DNA from 4 places in the Sporosarcina sp. 6E9 genome. Region 3 is predicted to be linked to each of the others. Evidence: riboswitches for the same ligand, from Rfam matches in the RefSeq annotation. Region 3 holds a riboswitch; each other region holds the start of a gene.
The links. Region 3 has a riboswitch for S-adenosylmethionine ahead of J4G36_RS06910 (LLM class flavin-dependent oxidoreductase). Riboswitches for the same ligand answer to the same signal wherever they lie in the genome.
Positions count from the first base shown of each region.

Region 1: linked by a shared signal. The riboswitch ahead of J4G36_RS01230 (carboxymuconolactone decarboxylase family protein) and the one ahead of J4G36_RS06910 (LLM class flavin-dependent oxidoreductase) in region 3 are both predicted to bind S-adenosylmethionine.
Region 2: linked by a shared signal. The riboswitch ahead of J4G36_RS03750 (hypothetical protein) and the one ahead of J4G36_RS06910 (LLM class flavin-dependent oxidoreductase) in region 3 are both predicted to bind S-adenosylmethionine.
Region 4: linked by a shared signal. The riboswitch ahead of J4G36_RS12330 (O-acetylhomoserine aminocarboxypropyltransferase/cysteine synthase family protein) and the one ahead of J4G36_RS06910 (LLM class flavin-dependent oxidoreductase) in region 3 are both predicted to bind S-adenosylmethionine.

Region 1 is NZ_JAGEMN010000001.1:200,999-206,387, forward strand. It holds gene J4G36_RS01220 (ROK family protein) at 1-138, shown strand, start outside; gene J4G36_RS01225 (glycoside hydrolase family 32 protein) at 229-2,085, shown strand; partial or broken gene J4G36_RS18915 (ABC transporter permease) at 2,199-2,498, opposite strand; partial or broken gene J4G36_RS18425 (DUF600 domain-containing protein) at 2,909-3,037, shown strand; gene J4G36_RS01230 (carboxymuconolactone decarboxylase family protein) at 3,246-3,923, opposite strand; SAM riboswitch class I at 4,120-4,232, opposite strand; gene J4G36_RS01235 (LLM class flavin-dependent oxidoreductase) at 4,478-5,389, opposite strand, start outside.
Region 2 is NZ_JAGEMN010000001.1:708,389-713,777, reverse strand. It holds gene J4G36_RS03765 (Fe(3+) ABC transporter substrate-binding protein) at 1-1,002, opposite strand, end outside; gene J4G36_RS03760 (endonuclease V) at 1,216-1,878, shown strand; gene J4G36_RS03755 (AbgT family transporter) at 1,934-3,481, opposite strand; SAM riboswitch class I at 3,906-4,017, shown strand; gene J4G36_RS03750 (hypothetical protein) at 4,107-4,394, shown strand; gene J4G36_RS03745 (LLM class flavin-dependent oxidoreductase) at 4,429-5,389, shown strand, end outside.
Region 3 is NZ_JAGEMN010000001.1:1,323,205-1,328,593, forward strand. It holds gene J4G36_RS18825 (DUF5658 family protein) at 1-315, shown strand, start outside; gene J4G36_RS06900 (polysaccharide deacetylase family protein) at 380-1,336, shown strand; gene J4G36_RS06905 (ATP-grasp domain-containing protein) at 1,405-2,346, opposite strand; partial or broken gene J4G36_RS06910 (LLM class flavin-dependent oxidoreductase) at 2,361-3,421, opposite strand; SAM riboswitch class I at 3,493-3,600, opposite strand; gene J4G36_RS06915 (hypothetical protein) at 3,704-4,117, opposite strand; gene J4G36_RS06920 (zinc ribbon domain-containing protein) at 4,121-4,288, opposite strand; gene J4G36_RS06925 (DUF899 family protein) at 4,321-5,217, opposite strand.
Region 4 is NZ_JAGEMN010000002.1:150,402-155,790, reverse strand. It holds gene J4G36_RS12345 (PucR family transcriptional regulator) at 1-125, opposite strand, end outside; gene J4G36_RS12340 (CoA-acylating methylmalonate-semialdehyde dehydrogenase) at 274-1,737, shown strand; gene J4G36_RS12335 (aspartate aminotransferase family protein) at 1,767-3,125, shown strand; SAM riboswitch class I at 3,311-3,426, shown strand; gene J4G36_RS12330 (O-acetylhomoserine aminocarboxypropyltransferase/cysteine synthase family protein) at 3,543-4,835, shown strand; gene metX (homoserine O-acetyltransferase MetX) at 4,863-5,389, shown strand, end outside.

The sequences.
Region 1 (5,389 bases), 1.1 Mb from region 3:
CTGCAGGCGATGAATAATCATTATTTAGCTTTTCCACAGCTAGAAGATCAGATTGCTGACTATATTGTCACACCGGGCATTGAAGGGTTTTCAGCCATTAAAGGCGCATTTTATTTGGCGAAAGCTGAGTTGGAATAGGAAACTCCATAAAGAAATGAGAGACCAAACCGATTGTATTTAACGATTGGTTTGGTCTTAAATATTGCTTAAATAAGGAGTGGGTATATTTTGAAAACTAAGAGACTTATTGTTACGCTAATAGGGATATTAATCTTATTAGTTGGATGCAGTGAAGTTGAACAAGACAAGAAAGGAGAGAATGATTTGAAAGCGGAAGGTCTAAGTAAAAAGCAGGCAGCAAATGCTGATTACTATACGGAAATGTATCGGCCACAGTTTCATTTTTCAACGCCGTCAGGGAATTTAGCGGATCCAAACGGACTTATTTATTTTGAAGGAGAATATCATTTATTTCATCAAAAGAATGGCAACTGGGCGCATGCCATTAGTACAGATATGCTCCATTGGGAACACCTTCCCGTCGCTTTGGAGCATGATTTACTTGGCCAAGCATTATCGGGTAGTGCGGTTGTAGACTGGAATGATTCCAGTGGCTTATTTGGTAGGAAGGCTGGTTTAGTTGCCTTTTACACCAGTACCGAGGGCGGTGAAGCACAGGGTATGGCGTATAGTAAAGATAAAGGGAGAACATGGGAGCGCTATGAAGGTAACCCGATCATTGAAAATCCCGGTATCAAAGACTTCCGCGATCCAAAAGTGTTCTGGCATGAGGATACAAATAAGTGGGTAATGGTAATTTCTACGAATCAAAGTGTTACGTTTTACAACTCTGATAACTTGATAGACTGGACGTTTCAAAGTCAATTTGGAGAAGATGAAGGCTCGCATGTTGCTGTGTGGGAGTGTCCGGATTTATTCGAGCTACCTGTCAATGGGGATCAGGGAAATAAGAAGTGGGTTCTGCATGTGAGTGTTGGAGATAATGATGCAACGAATGGTTCTACAGCTCAATATTTCATAGGAGAGTTTGATGGAACAACGTTTGTTAATGACAATTCTCCAGAAACAGTGCTAACGACTGATTTCGGCCAAGACTTTTATGCGGCACAGTCATTTTCGGGTATTCCTGATGAGGATGGCAGAAGAATTTGGCTAGGCTGGATGGCGAATTGGCGCTATCCATACCAATCCCCAACAGATCCATGGATGGGCTCCATGTCGATTCCGCGTGAGTTATCACTTCGGACAATTGAAGATGGTGGTATTCGACTGTTCCAAGGACCTATTCAGGAAATAGAAAATTTGCGGGCAAATACACATCATGTGGAGGCATTCCGATTAGAAGGCGACCATCCGATTGATGCATTTGCGAGTACAACATTCGAATTTGAAATGATTGTGGAATGGGATGATGTAGAGGAGTTCGGTATTCGTCTTCGCCAATCCGAAGAGGAAAAGGCTGTATTTGGCGTTGATACAGCGGCCAATAAAATCTATTTAGATCGCTCAAATGCTGGACTGGAACAATTGACGGATCGTAACGGAAATATGTATCAGTTTGGTAACCGCCACGAAACGGATTACCCAATGGAGCGAAAACAGATAAAGATAAGGGGTCTTGTAGACGAATCTTCCATTGAGTTATTTGTCAATGAAGGTGAATTCGCGTTTACCAAATTGATTTATACAAAGCCGACGAATAATGCGATTGAATTATATACAAAGGGCGGCAGTGTAGATGTCGTGCAATTGGACTTCTTTGAGTTGCATTCGACATGGCGGGAACGTCCACAAGCGCATGAGTTGACCAGAATTGTAGTCAGTGAGGAATATGTCACATTAAAAGTTGGTGAAGTGACGACTATTCAGGCACAGGCGAAGCTGAATGGTTATGATAAGGGCTATAAATGGGAAGTTGAACAGTCGCATGTAGTGGCAATCACAGAGCAGGATGATGACTCAATGATATCTTTGGAAGCCTTGGAACCTGGCGTTACGAGTATCACAGTGAGTGACGCGAGCGGGAAGATTACTAAGGTGATAAAGGTTAGGGTTCATTCGTAATAGAGGAGAAGAAACATGATGAAAAACTTTGTAGATATACCCTTAAATTTTTATTTAAAGTCGTGAATTATCATGATTCAATCTTGCACAGGCACTTTTCACTATTCCGTCCTTTCTAATGAACAATCTAATGAAATTTCACCTTTTTCAACTGATTCAATCAACTTGGAATCAGTCGATGTAACAAACGCAAGACAATGTTGCTTATCGTTTGAATCGTTTACAAATCCCATTTGAATTGAAAGTGCCACAGCATCTTTCTGCTTGGATAGTATGTTGTCTTGCAAATCTTTATCTATTCTTGAAAAATAGTAGGTTTCATGGGCCTCGGTCTCCATATAAAAGTGACCATCCGGGAGATTTTTTATTAGCGCTGCATTGTCTTGGGATAACTTAGAAATGATAAATGTTAAAGCTTACAAGAGAAATCGCTTCTATATTGCCATATAAAAACAAAGAATCCAACCAAATTAATAGCTGGTTGGATTTTTTTGTAATTTATCTATTTGTAAAGGCATTAAAAAAACAAGGAATAGAGGAATAGAAAGGACATACTTGGATTCTGTCGAATAAGGAAGAATCTGAGAAATACGGACTTGCTCCTATTCTTGATGATGCAGGTAGTGTTGCAACATTGCATCATTCACAACAAAAAGGTGTTGGACCATTATATGAAGCTTCAACTAGGTAACATAATATCAGTAATGCTAAAAGAGCTCCACTACATTCTTATAAAGGAAAGTTAAACCCATTTTATCCAATGGATGAGACAACTAGAGGGGCATTTCAAAAAGTAGATTCTATTAATTATTAGAAAATACATATGCCAACAGAGTTGAAATTAATATATGATGCTAAGAGTGGCGGGTTTCAAGCTGAATACAAGTATAATTTAGTACACACAAATGACGTTCTAAAGTGGTTTGAAGAGATAAAAAGTAATATCCGATGAAGTTTACCTAAAACCATATTTTAAAGAGGGGGGGTCCCAGTGTAATAAAGCGCTAACTAACTCGTACTGACGAGATATGATTAATGGAAATGATATATGTTCCGTCAAGTACAGACGACTAATTTAAAAGATGAAAAATACCCCAGTCCCGCAAAGTTTAGCAGGGAAGGGGTATTTCAAGGGCTATTTAAATCTTATTGATCACAACTCAAGAATCATATGCATTCAACGCATTCACACTGTGTGCCAAAGCTGAACCAGCTTTTAATGCAGTGGCAACCAAAATTGACTCCGCAAGCTCTTCTTTAGTGACACCGGCCTTCTTTGCAGCCTTCGTATGAATGTCGATGCAATAAGGGCACCCCGTTGTGTGCGCGACAGCAACTGCGATTAGTTCCTTCTCCTTTACGCTTAACACGCTTTCTTTCAATGATTGTCCGTCAAAATCGACAAACGCTTTGAATGCATCTCCGTTGAGTGCTGAAAACTCTTTTAATCGATTGAAATAAGACGCTTTATATAACTCCTCTTCATCAGTTTCATCGTATGCATTTAATGCGTTCACGCCATGCGCGAGTGCAGAACCAGCTTTTAGTGCAGTGGCAACTAGGATGGCTTCAGCCAACTCTTCTTTTGTCACATCTTCTGATTTTCCTGCTTTCACGTGAACTTCAATGCAATAAGGACAACCTGTTGTATGCGCGACAGCGATGGCGATTAATTCTTTCAGCTTTACCGATAACTTTCCTTCAGCTAACGCAGCCTTGTCAAACTGTACAAATGCTTTGAAAGCATCTGGCGCCAATTCGCTTAATTCACCGATGCGATTAAAATATGATTTTTGATACAATGCTTCTTTGTTTGCAACTAATACTTCTTTACTCATGATAATTCCTCCTAGTTTTTTAGTGTGACACCTATGCAAATCAAATTCTTAAATACATAAACTTGAAAGTCAAATCAACTCCTTTATGATTCAAACAGCGCAACTTTGTCTCCGTATCCTTCTGCAACATGAGGGTCCACGCATTCATAAGATAAAGAAAAGCCCCCTTCATAAGAAGAGGGCCGAAAAATTCCTCCTCTTATTTTCCAGGTTTAGAAAACCTGTAGGATGTAGCACCTTTTCAGATAAATTCATCTGCTGGTTGCCGGGCTTCATCGGGCCTATTCCCTCCGCCGCTCGTAATAAGAGTATATTCAGTTGTAAAAGTAATTTGTAAATTCAATTGATTGAGAATTAGCATAGACAGAAAAGAGGAAATTGTCAACCTTATATTTGGGATTTGGGAGATTAGTCACAGAAAAAAGTCATTTGAAAACACTTACATAACTAACTTTATGAAATTTGGCGGGATTTCATTATGCTGTTTATTCGAAAAATGCGTATCAGGATCATATAACTGAGCAGGCAATCGACAATTATTTTATAATAATTTATTATGTTAATCCTAAATGTTCACGGAAGGTATGACCGTCGTATGCCTTTCTGAAAATACCTCTTTTTTGCATTTCAGGAACGATTAGTTCAACAAAGTCTTCTAAACTACCTGGTAATGTAGGTGGCATAAGATTAAATCCGTCAGCCACACCAGCTTCAAACCAAATTTCCATCTGATCCACAATTTCGGCGGGCGTTCCTATCAGTGTGAGGTGTCCACCGCCTGCATTCAAATAGCCTAATAATTCTCTTACTGTAGGTTGTGTATCATGAATAATTTCTAGTATCGTTTCGTAACGTCCAACTGGACCAGTAAATTCTTCTACTGGGGGTAATTGAGGTACTTCTTTATCAATTTCCCAATGAGAACTGTCTTGTTGGATAAAGAAACTCAACTGTTTTAAAGCTGTTTCAAGAGGCAATAGCTCATCTAATGCTGCTTTTTTGGCTAATGCTTCTTCATGAGTATGACCTACATATGTGACTAAACCTGGAAAAACTTTAATATGTCTATTGCTGTCTTCGCTTTGTTTAATTTGTTCATCTAACTTTTCACGAAACTTTTTTGCTTGCTTCAAGTTCCATGACACGGAATAGACTGCATCGGCATATTTTGCGGCTAATGCAATGCCTTGTTTAGAAGCCCCTGCTTGCATGGCTACTGGTTTGCCTTGCGGACTTTTTGGCGTGGTGGAGGGGCCATTTACTTTAAAATAGGGTCCATCGTGATGAACAGGTTGAATGTTTGATGGATTTATCAATTTTTTGTCTTCTCGATGATGCAGAAACTCATGGCTGTCCCATGAAAGAAATAATTTATTCATTAAAGCAGCGAATTCATCTGCCTTCTCATAGCGTTTGTCATGAGCAGGCAGTTCTTCCATACTATGATTTAACGCCTCTAAATCAGT
Region 2 (5,389 bases), 610 kb from region 3:
TAATGGAATATCTTGTTCTTTAAAGTCTCCCCATGACTGAAGGAGTTCTGAAGGTTCTACATTTTCATTCACTGGGTATTCATAATTTGCAGAAGCAAACTTGCTTTGAGCTTCTTCGTCTGTAAGGAATTCAAGGAGTTTAATTGCATTCTCCGCATTTTTCGAACCATTGACGACTCCTGCACCACTAATATTTACATGTGTACCCGTTGTCTTTTGGTTTGGGAAGAAAACACCTAGGTTCTCAGCTACTTTCACTTCTTCAGGTTCTGAAGAATTCAGCATTTGTCCGAAATAGTATGAGTTCATAATAGCGACATCACCTATACCTGCTGCGATTGCTTTCGCTTGATCGCGATCTCCGCCTTCAGGATTTTGTGCAAAATTATTAACGAGACCTTGCGCCCATTCTTTCGCTTTCTCTTCACCATCTATTTCGATGAACGAAGCGAGGAGTGACTGGTTATAGACACTTTCTGATGAACGAACGAGCACACGGCTTTTCCACTTGTCTTCTGTAAGTGCTTCATATGTGGAAAGTTCCTCAGGTTTTACTTTATCCTTATTATACACTAGAATACGCGCACGTTTAGTCAAACCGACCCACATATCGTCAACATCACGCAATTTTCCTGGGATTTGTTTCGATAATTTGTCACTTGACACGCTTTGAAGGAGTCCTTCTTCTTTCGCACGGTAGAGCCTACCAACGTCAGCAGTTAATAATAAATCCGCTTTTGTTGCAGTTCCTTCACGTTTAATCCGTTCGATGAGTACGTCTGCTTCGTCTTTGATAACGTTTACTTTTATGCCAGTTTCTTCTTCAAATTTTTTGTATAATTCATTATCCACGTCATAATGACGGCTCGTATACAAATTCACTTCCGACTTTTCGGATTTCTTTGCACCTGTATCTGTGCCACTTTCTTTTTTGGAAGCACTTGTGCATGCTGAGAGTACGAGCATCATGGCGATAACAATTAAGAATAAACTCTTTTTCATATTTTCCAACTCCAGACTTTGTTTTGATTGAAAATGATTCTCAATATCATGAATAAATATATAATGAGATCATATAGAAGTCAATTTAATGTATATGTAGTTGCTAATAAATAGGGCCCTTCCCTAGTGATATGTTTCACCAAATATGGCGGTGCAATTATTTCGAATAATTCATGTTGTGTTAGGAAAAGATTACATCGAGAAGGTGCATAAATGATTATTGAAAAATACAAAGCCATACAGACCGAACTCGCACGCGATATCTGCTTAAAAAATAGATTTCATAGGATTAAATTCTGTGCTGGCGTAGACATCGCTTATAAGGAGTTAGATGAGGCAGAATGGGGAATCTGTAGCATTGTCGTTATCGATTATGCGTCGAAAGTGGTTGTTGAAAAAACCTCCAGTGCCGGGAAAATCACCGTTCCATACATTCCGGGATATTTAGCTTTCAGGGAACTTCCCCTCGTTATTGAGACCGCTAACAAACTCTCTATAGCACCGGATTTATTTATATTCGATGGTAATGGTTATCTACATCCCCGCCATATGGGGATTGCAACACATGCTTCTTTCTTTTTCAATAAACCCACAATCGGCGTCGCGAAAAATTACTTTAAAATAGACGACGTGGATTTTATGATGCCTGACAATGTTTCGGGCTCTTATGAAAATATCATCATAAAAAATGAAGTATGCGGCAGAGTCTTGCGATCCCATGAAAATGTGAAGCCTATATTTATCTCTTGCGGAAACTATATCGACTTGCAAACAGCTACAGAAATCACGATGAGCTTAATTAACAAGGAAAGTCGAATTCCGATTCCAGTTAGATTGGCTGATTTAGAAACGAAGCGGTTGAGAAAACAACTTTAAAACAAGATTTCGTTGCATAAAGCCAAAAAAGCACCCCGTAGGATGCTCTTAAAACTTACTTAGGATTCAAAAATAATTCGCCTTCTGGGCCGAGTGGAATACCGAGTAAATACCATGCCGCGAACAAAATAATCCACATAATCGAAAAGGCAATAGAGTACGGTAGCAACGACGACATAAGTGTCCCAATCCCCATTTTCGGATCATACTTTTTCGCGAAAGTTAAGACAATCGCGAAATAGGCAAGCATCGGCGTTATTGGATTCGTAATGGAATCCCCTATTCGATAGGCCATCTGCGTCAACGCCGGACTATATCCCAATAACATAAACATCGGTACGAACACTGGTGCTAGAATCGCCCATTTAGCTGAAGCGCTGGCGATTAAGAAGTTAATAAGTGCTGCCACAATAATAAATCCTATTAATAACGGAAGCCCTTTCAACCCAATAGATTCTAAGGTTTCGGCTCCTTTGATTGCAACAATCGGACCTAAATTACTCCAATTGAAGAAGGCGATCATTTGTGCCGCTACGAATGCAATAACGATATACATACCCATTCCAGACATTGCTTTTGCCAAATGATTCGCCATGTCTTTTGAATCGTTAATGACCTTCACGACTTTCCCAAAAATAATTGACGGTACTAGAAATAAAATCATCATTAATGGCACTAGGCTGTCCATTAAGGGAGAAACAGTTAAGGAGCCAGTCTCTGGATGCCTAAACAACCCATTTTCGGGAATTGATAGACTGAGGATTACAACAGCCATTACCGCTACTGAAACTCCAGCCCAAAGTAGCCCCTTCTTTTCTGCTGTTGTCACTTCATCCAACGTCTCGATTTCACCTTCATATTTTCCAAGACGTGGTTCAACGATTTTAGTTGTGATAAAAACAGCTGTCGGAACTAAAAACAATGTCGAAACGACTAGGAAATAATAGTTCATCGCTGGATTTGCGATGTACTCTGGATCAATCATCTGAGCACCAGTCTGCGTGAAGCCCGAAACTAACGGATCCAAAACACTTAATATCAGATTTGCACTAAATCCACCGGCAACTGATGCATACGCGGCTGCCAAGCCTGCAATGGGATGTCGGCCCAATGCAATAAATATCATTGCAACGATTGGAGGCAACACAACCATTGCAGCATCTGCAGCTGCGTTTCCAACGATAGCTACCAACACAATTGTTGGTAGAATTAATTTCTTAGGCGCGTTTAATATGGTTGTTTTCATTACGGCCCCAATAAGTCCCGTTGACTCTGCCAGTCCAACACCTAGCATTACTACCAGAACCAAGCCTAGCGGAGGAAAACTAGTGAAATTCGCTACGAGATTCGTTAATATCTTGATGATTCCTTCGCCATTAAGCAAATTAACAACGATAATTTCTTCACCGTTACCCGGGTTTATCGCTGTTACACCAAGTAAGGAAAAAATAGTAGAACAGATTAAAATTAGGCCTGCAATATACACAAATAACATAACTGGATCGGGTAATTTGTTTCCATATTTCTCAATAAGGTCTAGAAACTTATTAAAAAAACCGTTCTTTTTATCATTTTTTCCACTACTAACTTTTTGCGAATTCAATTTTATCCCCCTTTATTGTCATCCTTTTTCAATATACGTTTAAAATAGATTACTATAGTTTTCCAATTTGTCAAACCATTTTAAATGATGCATCAATAAACTTCTATCTCTTGAAAAACAATCAATCTCGCGCATATTCAGTATCATCAGTGCACAATTCATGGTCCATTAATCCTATATCCTCAGTTGGTAAGTTCATCCAATAACACGTCAAGATTTGCATAACTCGTCACTATCACTACATCTCCATGTTTTTTCTGTCACCATATTTTGATTCAAGTTAAATAACGAGACTTTTCACTCATATCCGATTATTCTATGAAAACCTCTTGACTCTTTCGAAAAAGGTAGATAGAATCCAATCTAACGTTCGAACAGACAAATCTAGCTATTCGATCGGCGATTAAAAATTGAATAAGTAAGCTTCTTATCAAGAGAGGTGGAGGGACTGACCCTTTGAAACCTCAGCAACCAGCAATTTTCAAGTGTATGGTGCTAAGTTCAGTAGAATACATTCGTATTCTTCGAGATGAGACGGCTGAAATTACAGCTAATTTTTGTATTTCGCCCTCTTCTCATCTTGAGAAGGGGGTTTTTTATTTATTCGTATAGGAGGTGTTATTTGATGACCGTGGATGTTCATTTGCCGGATCTTTCATTCGTCCGGAAGGTTGAAGCGACTTTTCACATCAACCGGGGTGTATACAATACAATCGACGCATGGTTTTATGATCACGAAATCGTACATATCACAGAAAGAAGAATGAATATCCTTAAGTTTTTGCAATACACAACAGCGAATCTGTCGGAAGAACAATCGACAAAGCGACTCCACTTCCCTGCTGGATTAACGAATATGTTGGAAAGTTATGTGGAACGCCAAGAAATTGGAAACGAATCAGTCTTTGCATAGTTAAAACGCAACAAAAAATTAGGAGGAATTTATAATGACAAAAAAAAGAATTTTATTAAACGCATTTGATATGAACTGTCCGAGTAACCAATCTCCTGGACTCTGGTCCCATCCAGACAGTGAAGCACATCGCTATACGGATATAAACTACTGGATTGAGTTTGCAAAGTTATTGGAAGACGCACAGTTTGACTCCGTTTTCTTAGCAGATGTACTAGGTCCGTATGATGTTTATGAAGGTAAAAGAGACGCTAGTTTAAGGCAAGCAGTGCAATCCCCTATCAATGATCCACTGCTGATTGTTCCAGCAATGGCTGCAGTTACAAAAAAATTGTCATTCGGCATTACCGCGTCCGTCACCCATGAACATCCTTATACATTTGCACGTCGCATGTCGACATTAGATCATTTAACGAAGGGCCGGGTTGGTTGGAATATTGTAACCTCCTATTTGAAAAGCGCAGCATTAAATATGGGCCTTGCGGAACAAATTGCACATGATGAACGATATTCAATCGCTGAAGAATATTTAGATGTTTGTTATAAATTATGGGAACAAAGCTGGGATGAAGATGCCGTCGTTCGTGACACCAAAAGAAAGATGTATGTGGATCCAGACAAAGTGCACGACATTCAACATAAGGGTAAGTATTTCACAGTTCCAGGTGCTCATTTATGCGAACCATCCCCTCAACGAACACCAGTCATTTTTCAAGCTGGATTATCGCCAAGAGGAAGTGCATTTGCTGCAGAACATGCGGAAGGTATTTATGTTTCCATGCCAACAACTGATATTGCACGAAAGTTTGTCGATAAAATACGCGGTCAGGCAGAACAGTTTGGCAGAAAAGGCGAAGACATAAAAGTGTATAGTCTTTTCACTCCGATTGTTGGTCGAACACAAGAAGAGGCGGAAGCCAAGTATGAGGATTACAAACAACATATTAGCATTGAAGGCGCGATGAGCTTATTTAGTGGATGGACGGGAATCGATT
Region 3 (5,389 bases):
GTTCCTACACGAATAAACTTTCAATATGTTGTACTATCGCTAATATTATTAGCCTTCTTAGATTCTTTATTCACCGATATCGGTATTCGCCAGAATCATATTCAGGAAGCAAATCCAATTATGAAGGGTCTCTATGATAAAAGCGTAATTGGTTTTTACGCATTTAAAATCAGTCTTCCACTATTTCTTCTATCTTTTCTATCCAAGATACAAACCAAAAAGTATTTAAAAGTATTACTTAGTTTTACCGTTCTCCTTTATATTTTCGTGATTTGCCTCCATCTTTTCTGGATTTCATTGGCAATTAATACTTAAACAATATTGCGTATTGAATATGTAATTTGGGGAATAAATACGGAAATAACAGCCGGAGGATATTATGAAAAAAACAATCCTACTTTCCGTATTATATATTGGTCTTGTCGTTCTTTCCCTTGAATTTATTACGAAACCGTCTCCCGTGAATGAACTACAACGACCCACTATGGTGACAACACATAATGAAAGTCCGAATTTGTTAGATGAAATTCGAACCTATGCCAACAAGAATAATGCCGAACCCATCGATGCAAAACTTGATCGAATTTGGAAAGCAATTCCCGGCTATAATGGATTAACGATTGATGTACAAGAAAGCTATCTGGCAATGTGGGAGAGCAGCACGTTTGATGCTAAAAAACTTGTATTTAAAGAAGTTTCTCCAAAAATTCATTTAACAGATTTGCCACCTTCCCCGATTTATAGAGGCAATCCAGAAAAACCAATGGTGACATTACTGATCAATGTTGCTTGGGGGAACGAATTCATTCCGCAAATATTAAAGACATTGGACGAACATAAGGTGAAAGCAACATTTTTTTTCGATGGCAGCTGGGTGAAAAAGAACCCTGACTTGGCAAAACAAATCTTTAATGAAAATCATGAAATCGGCAACCACGCCTATAGCCATCCCGACCTTAAACATAAATCGCCAAAGGAAACTGAGAACGAGTTAAAAAAGACCAATGATGTAATTGAAGAAACGCTAGGCGTTAAGCCTATATGGTTCGCTCCTCCAAGCGGCAGTTTCAAACAAGAAACAATTACAGTAGCCCGCAATCTGGGTATGATGACAATTCTTTGGACGGCCGATACGGTTGATTGGAGGAATCCTTCGACTGCTGAAATGGTTAAGCGCGTCACTTCCCAGGTCGAAAATGGGACGATGATTTTAATGCATCCGACAAGACCTACGGCAGAAGGTTTGGACAGCATGATTCGGGACATTCAAGAAAAAGGTTATGTCCTCGGAACAGTTTCTGAATTAATGAGTGAGGAACGAATTACGCCCCAATAACAGATAAAACCCTAGAAGCTGAAAACTGCAGTTTCTAGGGTATTTTTTATGAATAGGCCTATTAATTTCTAAGGTTTAGTTAAAGCCTCTTTTAACACTTCTGCCAATTCAAGCATTCCAAATTTCCCCGCAACTTTTTCAGCATCGGCATTATAATTTGTATTTGTATTCACATCATAAGTGAATATTTCCCCTTCATCATTACGAATAAATTCGATGCCAGCTACTTTAATATTATTATCCATTAGAAATCGCTCGTACTTTTCAATGATCGGGTCGTTAAAATCTTCTATGATCTCAAATTTCGGCTGCGCTTCTTCCTGATTTGATTCCCCAGTTGGGCAAAATATGTCATCAATTTGACAGGCATCCGCGGGACAAAGTTCAAATCCTTCGGAGGTATCGACTTTCACCGCATACAAGAATTTACCGTCGATGAATTCGCACCGAGTAATAAATGGCTGAGGCGCTTGGATATATTGCTGAATCAATGTAATGCCGTCAACGGGTTCTTCAAAAGACGTACCGTCGACATACTCACGCAGCGCTTCCGAAGAATGAAACAATCGGACGCCAAGTCCTTTTCCGGCCCGGTTATGCTTTGTTATAAAGGACCCTTCTCCAAGTTCCACAGCAGCTTGGAAAATATTCTCCTTCCCAACTGTCGCAATCGTTTTTGGTGTCTGAATCCCAGCCGCGTTGAGCGCTGTGTATTGAAGGACTTTACTTAACTCAAGTCGCAATGCATTGCTCCCATTAAAGATTACCCGGTTATGATGTTCCAGCCAAGCTAATGTCGCAGAAGCAAGTTCTGGTGCAAATCGATGCCCACGCGTATGTGATGATGCGCTCATCCGGTTATAAAAAATCCCCTCAGGAGGTTCTTCCGTCAAATTGACAATGCCCTGATCAAGATGCCATTCTTCGTATGGCACATCAAGTTCCTCAAGCCGTTTTGTTAAATGCGTCGTCCATTCACTATTCTCGTGAATGATATATATTTTACTCATTTAAATAACCCCCTTTATTTTGTGACCAATTGTCTTTTTCTTTCCACTATAGGCATAACATCTCTCGAAAAACGTTCCATTTCTTCAAGTTGAGGAGAAAATTGCAAGAGCAGTAAATGAGCAGTAAATCAACGCCTACTTTCTCAAATTCTAGGATTCTCCCGGCAATTTGTTCAGGCGTACCGATTAAATTTGGTCTTAGACCCCGGTTCGATACAGAGTAATCATACAACTTTACTTGCTGTTCGAGTTCGGAGTTTCCTGTGAAATCTTTATAACCTGCATAGCCACTAGTTTCTTTTATAGATGTGATTTTAGCGAGTTCCTCTTGAACTTCCTCTTCTGTATCACGGCATACAACATAAGCGGCCAATCCAAACGAACTAAACGGCTCTTTCACTGCATCTGAACGTAACTTTTTCATATCATCTACTTTTGCTTGGACTTCTTCAACTGTTCCGCCGTGCATAACATGCGCATCGCACGATTCAACAATCGTTTCCTTACCCCGTTTACTTTCCCCGCCCGCATACAAAATTGGATTCGGACGTTGAACAGGTTTAGGGTGCATGCGTGCATTTTCAATCGTGTAATATTTTCCTTCATAATTAAAGACTTCTTCAGTCCAGAGTCCTTTTAAAACATCTAAAAATTCCGATGTTCGTTCATAACGTTCGTCGTGCTCCGTAAAATTACCACCGTATTGTTTTGCTTCTTCTTACCACCAAGCCGAAACGACGTTTAATGTAAAACGACCATTACTTATATGATCGATATTTGCAGTCATTTTCGCTGTCACAGCCGGGTTGTGAAACGCTGGCCTCACAGCTGCCATAATTTCTATTTTATCAGTCACAGCCGCAAGTGCAGCAGCCGTTGACCAAGCTTCCAAACTATCACTTTCTGGACCTTTAATATCATTTAAATATAGCTCAGCTATTAATGTCGTATCAAAACCTAGTCTTTCACCAGCTTGAATTACTTTTTTCGCATATTCGAATGTTGGCGGCATTTCTTCATTCTCTACATTCCGTAACCATCCTCCGAAAATAGGTAACCAAAATCCATACTTCATTTCATCCAGCTCCTTTTGAAATAATAAAAAACCTCTTCGATAAGAAGAAGTTTTTGCAGGTCGCAACCTTCATCTCATCTTTCGGAACAGAATGCTCCGTTGGATTTAGCACCTGATTGCAATTTGCAAACGGTTGCCGGGTTTCATAGGGCCTATCCCTCCACCACTCTTGATAAGAATATATATTCTGTTTTCATAATTAATCCTATATGATAACTAGGGATTAAGTCAACAGTTATAGATAAAAAACACTAAACTCTTTGGATTAACAAGAAGTTAGTGTTAGTTATAACTGTTCGGTCTATTTACTGGGTTCATGCGAATTATAATCCAATAACAAAGTCCGCCAAACATATACGCCGCAACATCGAAAGGATCCGAGACACTATAATGTAAATAAACTGGAGTTACATACTCCCAAAACATGCCGCAAAGTAAAGTGAATACGAGTATTCGCGGCAATTTAATTAGCAAAAGTCTTCTTTGATTTCCATAAATCGAAAGTATATTAACAATCCCCACAATAAGTAGGCCTGCAAGTACGTCATTTAAATAATACTTTCCAAATGACCAATTTAGTAAATCCCTCAAGTAAAATTTATTCAATGTGTAAAGTGAAAATGCTCCAAATCCAGCAGAAAAACTCAATCGTAAAAGTTTGCTTGTTTTGAATAAATGATAGATTTTATTCAGCATCCTTTAACAAAATGAGATAATGAGGATTGCTACAACGACCGCACCTACTATACCCCAAAATGTAATTCCGTTACTCTTTTCTTTACTTACAAATGTATGTCCACAATTCGGACAGAATTCTGCTTGTTTGGACACGTTGTTTCCGCATGACGGACAAGGTCTTAAACTCATAAGATTACCCCTTTTCTTTTTATAGGTTTAGATTATGATTCAAATAAATGAAACCTCATCCCAAATGGATCGGTAATCATTAAACTTTTTTCATTGTATTCCATAGTAATTTTGCATCCGTTCTCTAGTAGAACACATTTTGCTGAATCAATATTACCGACAGCAAATTCGAAGAACACATTATTACTATCGCCCTTTTCGATGAAGAAATTAACACCGCTCATTGAAAGCATTGTTTCATTTTCAATGGTTTTTTCAACTTTCATCCCAAAAATCGTTTTATAAAATTGAATTGCATCTTCATAATTAGTGACGCCAATTGCAATATTATTTGTCAACTGGAAGTCGGAATCGGTGAGTATTTTATTCTTCACTTCTACATCTTTTGCGCCTGAAGGGAGAAGATCGAATAATGACCAAGTAACACAATAATCATCCCCGGGTCCAAACGGTGCTTGTGCATGAAGATAAATAAGACCTTGATCATCTTTACGAAATGTCGAAACGCCTGGCAACATACTTTTTCCCTTTTGGAAACCTAGTTCCTTAGTGAATAAACTTTCTTTTACTGAAATCATGGGAAATCGCCATTTTCGCTCCGCTGCAAAATTCTCTTGTACTTCTGGTGCATCTGGAGACGCCACAACAAAACTTGCTTGGTCAATCAAATGATGATAAATCCCATTAAAACCATCAGCCCACATTGTACAATACGAGCAACTCTTCCCCATATTATGAACGACAAACAACTCATTTTTATCGCCAAATAAATCGAATAAAGAGACTTTCTTGTTACCGGTTAATTCAAACTCATAGTTCCTGACTTGTTGTTCAGGGACTGACTGTCTCAAGTTTGAAAGTTGTTTTTTCTTCTCATAGATTTCTCTTTCCAGTTGTTCGATTTGACTTAATAAGTTACTTCTTTCCATAACTATCTACCTCCTTATTTTTAATCTACCATGACTTTAAACTCCTTTCCCTTTGTAATATGTAATCTACAATTATTCTCTTGTGATTAGTATAACAAATTGATAGGCTCTCTTTTTTCGAGATATTTTATACACCATTTACTGTTTTACGTTTCAATGACAATATAGTTTC
Region 4 (5,389 bases), on a different contig from region 3:
GTTGTTTCCAGTATGTGAGACCACTTTACTTGTCTGTCTAAACCTTTAGCACCCGCAATCACTTTTGCACAATTGAATGTTTCGCGGGCGAGGACACCTCTGACAGTTAGTTTTAATTCATTCATATCTAAACGCCTCCAAAACGTTAAAATTAAAAACAAATGATTTTACGTTATGTAAAATGACAATAATCCGAATTATTTGTAATATATACTATGAAGTGTATCGAAGACTGTGAAAACTAGCAAGAAAAATAGAATAGGAGGAATAGAAATGAGTATAGTAGCAATAGAAAAGAAAACGCTTACAAATTTTATCAATGGACAATGGGTAAAATCGACGACAGATAAATATGAAGAGGTGCCAAACCCAGCTACAGGCGAAATATTGGCGGAAGTACCAATTTCAACACAAGAAGATTTGGAGCAAGCGGTTCAAGCAGCGAAAAAAGCATTCGCTTCTTGGAAAAAAGTTGCGGTTCCACAGCGCTCTCGAATTTTATTTAACTATCAGCAATTATTAACTGAAAACTGGGATGAGTTGGCGAAGCTGATTACAATTGAAAACGGAAAAAATTATACCGAAGCATATGGGGAGGTCCTTCGTGGCATTGAATGTGTCGAGTTCGCTGCCGGCACGCCAACACTGATGATGGGGCAACAGCTTCCAGATATCGCTACGAATATCGAATCAGGTATGTACCGTTATCCAATCGGAGTGATTGGAGGGATTACGCCATTTAACTTCCCGATGATGGTGCCTTGCTGGATGTTCCCGCTTGCCATTGCTAGTGGAAATACATTTATCCTTAAACCATCGGAAAGAACACCGCTTTTAGCCAACCGACTTGCAGAATTGCTGAAAGAAGCGGGACTTCCAGACGGCGTTTTCAATATTGTGCACGGAGCACATGATGTCGTGAACGGCATTCTTAGCCATCCGGATATTCCGGCAGTGTCATTTGTTGGATCGCAGCCAGTCGCGGAATACGTTTATAAAACAGGTACTTCCAACGGCAAAAGAGTTCAAGCGTTGGCTGGCGCTAAAAACCATACAATTGTTATGCCGGATGCGGATATGGACTTGACGGTGACAAACATTATTAACGCGGCATTTGGCTCCGCAGGGGAAAGATGTATGGCGTGTGCAGTTGTCGTCGCAGTTGGTGATATTGCGGATGAACTGGTTGAAAGGTTGGTAGATGAGTCGAATAAATTGACGATTGGGAACGGATTAGAGGAAGGGGTTTTCCTTGGACCGGTTATCAGGGATTCACATAAAGACAAAACGCTGAGTTATATCGAATCAGGTGTTGAAGAAGGTGCCAAGCTTCTGCGTGATGGACGCAGGGATGAATCGACATCTGAAGGCGGATATTTTGTCGGTCCAACAATCTTTGACAATGTGACATCGGAAATGAAGATTTGGAAAGAGGAAATCTTTGCACCCGTTCTTTCTATTGTCAGAGTGGAAACTTTGCAGGAAGCTATCGAACTCGCGAATGAGTCTGAATTTGCGAACGGGGCCTGTTTATTTACAGATAGTGCAAAAGCCATTCGTCAATTTAGAGAAGACATCGATGCGGGGATGTTAGGCGTAAATCTGGGTGTTCCAGCGCCGATGGCATTCTTCCCATTCTCCGGTTATAAAAAATCATTCTATGGTGACCTTCATGCAAACGGTCGCGATGGAATTGAATTTTACACAAGAAAGAAAATGTTGACAGCGCGTCACTAAAAAAGTATTTATTGAAGGGAGTAGAAGGAATGACGACAGTTAAAAGTGAAAAAAAATCATTAGTTGAAAAGGATCGGGAAAATGTTTGGCATCATATATCCGCCTACAATAAAAAGAGTCCACCAATGGTATGGGAAAGTGGAGAAGGGGCTTGGATAACTGATCATGAAGGCAATCGTTATCTTGACGGAATGGCTGGGCTTTGGGCTGTTAACGTAGGGTATGGTCGTGAAGTATTAGCAAAAGCGGCATACGATCAAATGTTAAAGATGGCGTATGCGCCGATGACGCAAAGCCATGAACCGGCCATTAAGCTAGCTGAAAAGTTAAATGAAATGCTCGGCGATGATTACCAAATCATTTATTCGAACAGTGGATCGGATGCCAACGAGGTAGCTTTTAAGATAGCGCGTCAATACCATCAGCAAAACGGGGATCCATCTCGCTATAAGTTCATTTCACGCTACCGGGCCTACCACGGAAGTTCGATGGGGGCATTAGCGGCAACGGGTCAGGCGTTGCGTAAATACAAATACGAACCGCTTGCACCTGGATTTCTACACGTTGCGCCACCAGATAATTACCGTCGTCCAAAAGGGCAATCAGTTGAGGAGTATAATATTCAACGTGCAGAAGAGTTTGAAGAGAAAATCATTTGGGAGCAAAAAGAAACGATTGCAGGGATCATTATGGAACCACTAATAACAGGGGGCGGCGTACTAATTCCGCATCCAGTTTACCTTGAAAAGGTTCAAGAGATATGCGATCGTCACGGTGTTTTGCTCATTATTGACGAAGTCATTTGTGGTTTTGGACGAACTGGAAAGGCATTTGGACATCAACATTTTAAACTGAAGCCGGATATCATTACAATGGCAAAAGGACTGACGAGCGCTTACTTACCGTTGTCTGTCACGGCTGTTCGTAAAGATATTTATGACAAGTTCGATACAGGTGAGGAAAATAGCCATCTACGACATATAAATACATTTGGCGGGAATCCAGCGGCTTGTGCCGTGGCATTAAAGAATATCGAGATTATGGAGGATGAAAATCTTTTTGAACGTTCAGCTGAACTTGGCGAACGACTTCAAAAAGAGTTGGCTCACTTGAAAGATCATCCTTTTGTTGGAGATATCAGAGGACTTGGTTTTCTATTAGGCATCGAACTTGTTGAAGACAAAGAAACGAGGGAGCCAGCGACGAATGAGCGTGTCGCAAAGATTATCGGGGATTGTAAGGCAAATGGACTCATTGTTGGAAGGAACGGTGATACGGTTGCTGGATTCAACAATATTGTTGCGCTTAGCCCGCCACTATCCTGTACCGATGAGGATTTCGATTTTATTGTTACGGTGATCAAAAAGGTGTTTGCAGAGAATAAATAAGTTGAAAGAGGTGGATGTCCACCTCTTTTTTCTGCGAAAAATCTTCAATGCGAGTGAAAGTAGAAGCACTAGGGAATGAATAAGAAGTTAACAATACAATCTGAAACTTATTTTTAAAAATCACTTGACTTTTCTGTATAGTCAGTTCTATACTGTGTAACAAGATGGAAAACAGAATCATCATACTCTTATCTAGAGCGGCGGAGGGATTAGGCCCTGCGATGCCCGGCAACCAGCAAGTGTCCAACTTGCAAAGGTGCTACTTCCTACAGATTCGTGCAAACGATCTGAAAGATGAGAGGAGGAATTAGCGAAAGCATAACCCTCTTCTTACACGAAGGGGGTTATTTTTATATTTAAATTTCCCCAATCGTCACTGCACTTCCATCAAATAAAAAAACTTGGAGGTAATGAAAAATGACAAACTTAAAACCAGAAACTCAACTACTACACGGTGGCCAAGAGCCAGATCCAGTAACCGGTTCACGCGCTGTACCGATTCATAGAACGACTTCATTTGTTTTTCCGGATACGGAACATGCCCAAGGTGTCTTTGGATTAACAAAAGCGGGGAATATTTATTCGCGTATTACGAATCCAACTGTTGATGTATTTGAACAGCGCGTTGCTTTGTTAGAAGGTGGAACGGCAGCGGTCGCGCTTTCTTCAGGAATGGCTGCAATTGCGTTCTCCATAATGAATATTGCAGAAGCCGGGGATGAAATTATAGCCGCTGAAAACTTATACGGTGGAACGTTTAATTTATTCGCTGTGACACTTCCACGATATGGCATCAATGTGAAATTTGTAGATTCGACTGACCCAGAAAACTTCCGTAACGCAATTACTGAGAAAACAAAAGGGTTTTTTGCGGAAACAATCGGCAACCCAAGTCTGAATGTATTGGATATCGAAGCAGTTGCAAATATTGCACATAAAAATGGGATTCCGCTTCTAATCGACAATACTTTTCCTTCGCCATACGGATCAAATCCAATAGAGTTTGGCGCAGATGTCGTCATTCATTCGGCTACGAAATGGATTGGTGGACACGGAACGACAATTGGCGGGATTGCAGTAGATGCCGGAACATTTGACTGGACACAAGGGAGGTTCCCTGGTTTTACAGAGCCAGATACGACGTATCACGGTTTACGTTATGGAATTGATACAGCAGGGGCTGCATTTGCGACGAAGCTTCGAGTTCAACTATTACGCGATTTCGGTCCATGTTTAAATCCGGATAGCGCATTTAACTTTTTACAAGGACTAGAGACACTTCACTTACGTGTGCCAAAACATAATGAAAATGCACTTAAAGTCGTGAAATACTTAAAAGAACATCCTTCTGTTGAATGGGTTACGTACAACGGCCTGGAAGAACATCCCTCATATGAATTAGGGAAGAAATATTTGAAAAACGGTTTTGGTTCTATCGTCAACTTCGGTATTAAAGGCGGTCGCGAAGCGGGACGTAAAGTCATTGACAACGTCAATATTTGGTCGCATGTTGCAAACGTCGGGGACGCTAAATCATTAATTATCCACCCGGCTTCAACAACGCATCAACAACTTGGGCCTGAAGACTTGAAAAAATCAGGCGTTACTGAAGAATTAATACGACTGGCAGTAGGGCTTGAATCCGTGGAAGATATTATTGCAGATCTTGCGCAAGCAATTGAAAAAGCTGTTCCTGTTACTGCAGGATAATTTGAAATTAGTAAACGGGGTGAGACCATGGTAGAGACTGGAATTGTGAAGATTGGAAATTTGATGTTAGCGTCTGGTGTTGTACTCGACCAAGTCCATCTCGCTTACGAATGGGCAAAAATTGATCATGCACCAACCGTGCTCGTCTGTCATGCATTGACTGGTAATCATAAAGTTATCGGTACGGTGGATGAGCCCGGGTGGTGGAATGGATTAGTAGGCGACGGAAAAAGCATCGATACGAATGAGTTTTCCGTCATTTCGTTTAATGTACTTGGTGGTTGTGATGGTTCTACCGGGCCATTATCTATAAACCCGAAAACCAATAGACCCTATCGCCAAACATTTCCGGAAATCTCAATACGAGATATGGTGCATGCGGAGCGAAAGGCGTTATCGGTTCTTGGAATCGATAAATTGCATACAGTCATTGGCGGTTCGCTTGGTGGTATGCGCGCTTTGGAGTGGGGGCTTCTCTATCCAGATGATATGGATCTTTTGTTGCCACTTGCCGTAACGCCATCTCTAAGCGCTTATGGCATTGCTTTTAACTG